One region of the Paenibacillus sp. LPE1-1-1.1 genome, then DNA from elsewhere that is predicted to be linked to it. Evidence: riboswitches for the same ligand, from Rfam matches in the RefSeq annotation. Region 1 holds a riboswitch; the other holds the start of a gene.

Region 1 (2,201 bases):
TGGCCTCTACTCCTGTTAATGCAGAACTGCCTGAAGCAAATGCTTTTAAGAGCAAAAATAAGCTTATACCTGCTACTGGTGTACCGATTGAAGAATGTAATTCGGGAGAAACATGACCGGTTATTATGTTGTATAGGCCTGCTCCTATTAGAATGAACAATGCCAAAACAAACAAATAGACCGGATAAGCTAAAATAGAAGCGGACTCGGTTACCCCCCGTAAGTTCAGGATGGTTATGAAAATGACAAATATCACAGCAATGATAACCGTATGTTCATGCAAGCTAGGAAAAGCGGAAGTTATAGCGTCCGTTCCGGCGGATACGCTAACTGCCACGGTTAAAATATAATCAACCAACAAGGAGCCTCCGGCTACTAACCCGGGGTACTTGCCTAGATTTTCTTTGGACACCACATATGCGCCACCGCCATGCGGATATGCAAAGATAATTTGCCTATAAGATAAAATAAGTGCTAATAATAAAATTAATACTCCAATTGCGATTGGTACCGAATACCAAAACGCTGCGGCACTAACTGTAATTAAAACGATCAAAATTTGCTCAGGACCATAGGCCACTGAAGATAAAGCATCTGAAGAAAGAATGGCAAGAGCTTTCGTTTTATTAAGTTTCTGCTCGCCTAATTCATTTGATTTTAAAGGTCGACCGATTAAAAATCTTTTTAAAGAAAGCATCAGTTTCACTCCACATTTTTTGTTTTTAAATTACCTGTACTTTAAATTACCCTAAAAATAAAATGAAACACAGGTAAGAACCTCCCTCAATCAATTATTATGAGGTTTCCTGCTTCTGTTTAATAAAAAACCAACCTCGCCGTTTTGTGAATACACGATATGATCCGCTCCAAGACCTTTGTAAATGGCCCGCGGATTCCATTGCTGCGTAATCACATAAATGGACTTCGACGTCCAGGCCCTACAGCACTGTACAAAACGGCAGCTCAGCGCGAAACTGCTCTCAAAAATATAAACCTCGCGAATGAATACAAACGGAATATTCCAACTTTTTCTGTTATTCGTATTAATGTAGTGCACATTAAAAAATCCTTGGCTTCGGAGTTGCCTCTCCTCTTGCTTACTGTTGGTCAGCACCATAAAAGGCAGCTCGTAAAACTCCAAAATTTTTATGAATGATTTGCCGGATTCGCTTAGGCCGGCGACAATAATATGCTCATTTTCCAAAGTGGTTCGCCTCCAAATTTTGAAAAAAAGGCAACAAAAAAGAAGCCTTAGGAAAAGAGGAACTTTCCCCGCGGCTTCTTGACCCGCAGCAGGCAAAAACGGCTTAGACCGAAATTTGACGGTAAAGCTCGTTTTGCACTAAAAAGCCGCAGGCAGCGCGATGGTTGTTGCCTCTCCCGAGTACGCTTACGTGGTTAGCTGTCGGATTCGGGCGTGAGAGTCGCCCTACGCTTGGCAAAGACCAAGTGATTCACCCCGTGAGACGATTCGTATTTGCACACGAACGCTCGTTGGTTCCCCCGCTCCTGCTGCTGCAGGACTCAGCGTTTTAGATCCTTTCTTACCAGCTGCCCCTGTTTTGGACAGCAAAAAACCGCAGAGGCAAATGGCTCTGCGGTCGAAATTAATCGATCACAAGCTTCATCATTCCTCTCTCAATCCACGCTTACGAGGTTAGCTGACGGATTCGGGCGGTGAGAGTCGCCCTACTTTGTCCGGCATCCATGGTGCCAGATCAATGATTCACCCCTGCAATGCAACCATCCGACTCTCACATCGAACATGCGCACTGCCTAACATTTGGTTCCCCCGTTTTCCGCATTCACGGAAACTCAGCGATCAGTCAATTGCACTAATTTGTAATTCCTGTATCGAATCTTACTCCTCGCTACACCTGCTGTAAAGAGGCCGTACAGGCCAAATCAAGTTATTACAGACAATAAAGAGTTATGTTAACGCTTTCATTAATTCCTATCTCGGTTTACCTCACTATTTCTACGTTTATCTCTGGTTTTCAAAAATAATGACAAAGGCCTATATACTGAAATATTAATCAAATCATCTGATTTCTTTAAATAAGAGAATGAGTGAGAATCAGCGTGATTTTCGAAGAATAAACCTTTTTTAACACATGAAATAATCGTATTACTTCGTAAATGACGATATGGCGTCAAATCCCCATAAACCTTTGTTTTACAAAAGATGGCTGCAGGTTTAC
Region 2 (2,201 bases), on a different contig from region 1:
CAGGTAAACGCGATTGCTCCAGGCTATATGAGCACGGACAACACGGAAGCGCTACGCGAGGATCCGGTTCGCAGCGCCCAAATTTTGCAGCGCATTCCAGCTGGACGATGGGGCTCCTCCGAGGATTTGATTGGACCGGCTGTATTTTTAGCTTCCGCAGCCTCTGATTACATGAATGGCCATATTCTCGCCGTTGACGGCGGATGGTTGGTAAGGTAAGAACCGTAAGGCATTAAAAAACAAGAAGGCTCTCCCCATACGGCTGCGGCTGTAATAAGGAGGGCCTTTTCGTTGTCCGCAAATGCCGGCCCTTTCCATAAACCGCTGCACAATGCAAGAAAGCCCAGAACAAGACTGCGTGTTCTGGACTTTCTATGTGTACTAACCCTTTTACTAGTCCAAAGAGACGTAGGAGACAGAACGTTGACGCAAAACAGATTCTTCATGGTCGATGCTGTACGGGGGCGATTCGGCGGACTTGGCTAAGGCATGATTGACGGCTGTAACGAACAAGTCGAGAGCACGCCCATCCTGTTCCGTTTTGTCGTATTGATACTGGCTAAGAGGCGGAAGAGGAATGCGTCCGATAAAACTTTGCAGGAGATCGCTCCACCTGTCTAAGTCAACGGCCTCTTCTGTGTCGCTGGCAAAAAGCTCGCTCCAGCCAAAGCCTTGGCTGCTCGTTAATCGAAGACAAATACGGTGGCCTGCAGAATCGACGGCAAGTGCAGGAATGACAAAAAGCTCGATTCGGGTGACGGATAAATGAGGAGTCTGTTCCGTGAAATGATGCAGATGATTTGCACAGTTCGTCAACATAAATAAATCTCTCCTTTGTTCGCTTACGAGGTTAGCTGTCGGATTCGGGCTAGAGAGAATGCCCTACCAGGGTTACAAATCCCTGGATTCACCCCTTGCGAAACGATTGGAATCGTTCGCGATGGTTCCCCCGCTTTTTCATTCGAAAAATTCAGCGTGAATAATGTACTCTTCATTATAACCCTCATTTGCATATCTGTAAATCTTGTACATTTAATCAAGGAAAATGTGCGATAGGAAACGGGAACGCTTTAGCCATCAATCCTGTGTCGCAAAAAAAGGAATATCACGAAGCGGCCGTAGTCCTCCGCTTTCGTGATATTCCTTTTGTTCGAAACGTTCCCATTACGCTTCTTCTATTTCTATCCAGTCCTGCGACCACACTTGTATTTCACGGATGATCGGCTCAAGCGCCCGGCCCTTCTCCGTTAATGAATATTCTATGCGAACGGGTATTTCGGGATATACATGCCTGTCGACAATACCTTCGTTTTCTAAATCCTTGAATCGCTCCGACAACAGTCTGCCGCTGATCGGCAGCGCGGACTGGACGGCGCAGAACCGCTGCGGGCCGGACAGAAGCTGGAAAATGATCAGGCCGGTCCAACGCTTGCTAATAATGTCCATTCCCCTTTGGAAACGGGGACAAAGGTTAGATTGCTCCATGTGTATCACCTCTTTTATCTTCCATTTAGTATAACCTCAATATCTTATTTATACAAGCACACCTGAATAATGTTAATTACTTGACTATCCTTAGTTATAAATTTATAATTAGTTACAAATAGTAAGTGTATTTGAGGAGGCACCGCAGTGAAACCGTTATTTCTAGCACATGGATCACCGATGCTCGCTGTCGAGCAAAATGAATATAGCAAATTTCTTCAGCAAACGGGAGCAGGCCTGAAACCGGATGCGATCGTTATTTTTACGGCGCATTGGGAGACAGAGAGGGTTACCATCTCTTCTAAAGATGATGAATACGAAACGATTTACGATTTCTACGGATTTCCGGATGAGCTGTACCAAGTTAAATATCCAGCCAAAGGCTCCACAAAGGTAGCGGAGCTAGTTGGCCATCTGCTGAGCGAAAATCATATCCCGGTAGCATATGATACGTCAAGAGGACTCGACCATGGTTCGTGGACGATGCTGAAGCATATGTTTCCAAACGCGGATATCCCGGTCGTGCAGGTTTCCGTCAATCCTTATCGCACGGCGGAGGAGCAGTTCCGCATTGGCGAGGCGCTGCGCAGCTTGAGCGGCCAGAATATTTTGCTCATCGGAAGCGGCGTAACCGTTCATAATCTCCGTGCGGTGAAATGGGGGCAGAAAGAGCCGGAGAGCTGGGCAGTCGAATTTGACGAGTGGCTGATTGAAAA

The links. A riboswitch is a leader RNA that binds a small molecule or an ion and turns the genes downstream of it on or off. The one in region 1 is predicted to bind cyclic di-AMP.
Region 2: it holds a riboswitch for cyclic di-AMP, as region 1 does, so the genes downstream of both, MRBLPE1_RS08085 (hypothetical protein) here and MRBLPE1_RS13325 (hypothetical protein) in region 1, are expected to answer to the same signal.

The regions. Positions count from the first base shown of each region.
Region 1 is NZ_JBEGHY010000012.1:628,897-631,097, reverse strand. Features, by position in the region: gene MRBLPE1_RS13330 (APC family permease) at 1-700, opposite strand, end outside; gene MRBLPE1_RS13325 (hypothetical protein) at 788-1,204, opposite strand; cyclic di-AMP (ydaO/yuaA leader) riboswitch at 1,373-1,540, opposite strand; cyclic di-AMP (ydaO/yuaA leader) riboswitch at 1,631-1,831, opposite strand.
Region 2 is NZ_JBEGHY010000001.1:1,857,675-1,859,875, reverse strand. Features, by position in the region: gene kduD (2-dehydro-3-deoxy-D-gluconate 5-dehydrogenase KduD) at 1-219, shown strand, start outside; gene MRBLPE1_RS08085 (hypothetical protein) at 394-819, opposite strand; cyclic di-AMP (ydaO/yuaA leader) riboswitch at 825-986, opposite strand; gene MRBLPE1_RS08080 (winged helix-turn-helix transcriptional regulator) at 1,165-1,485, opposite strand; gene MRBLPE1_RS08075 (dioxygenase) at 1,633-2,201, shown strand, end outside.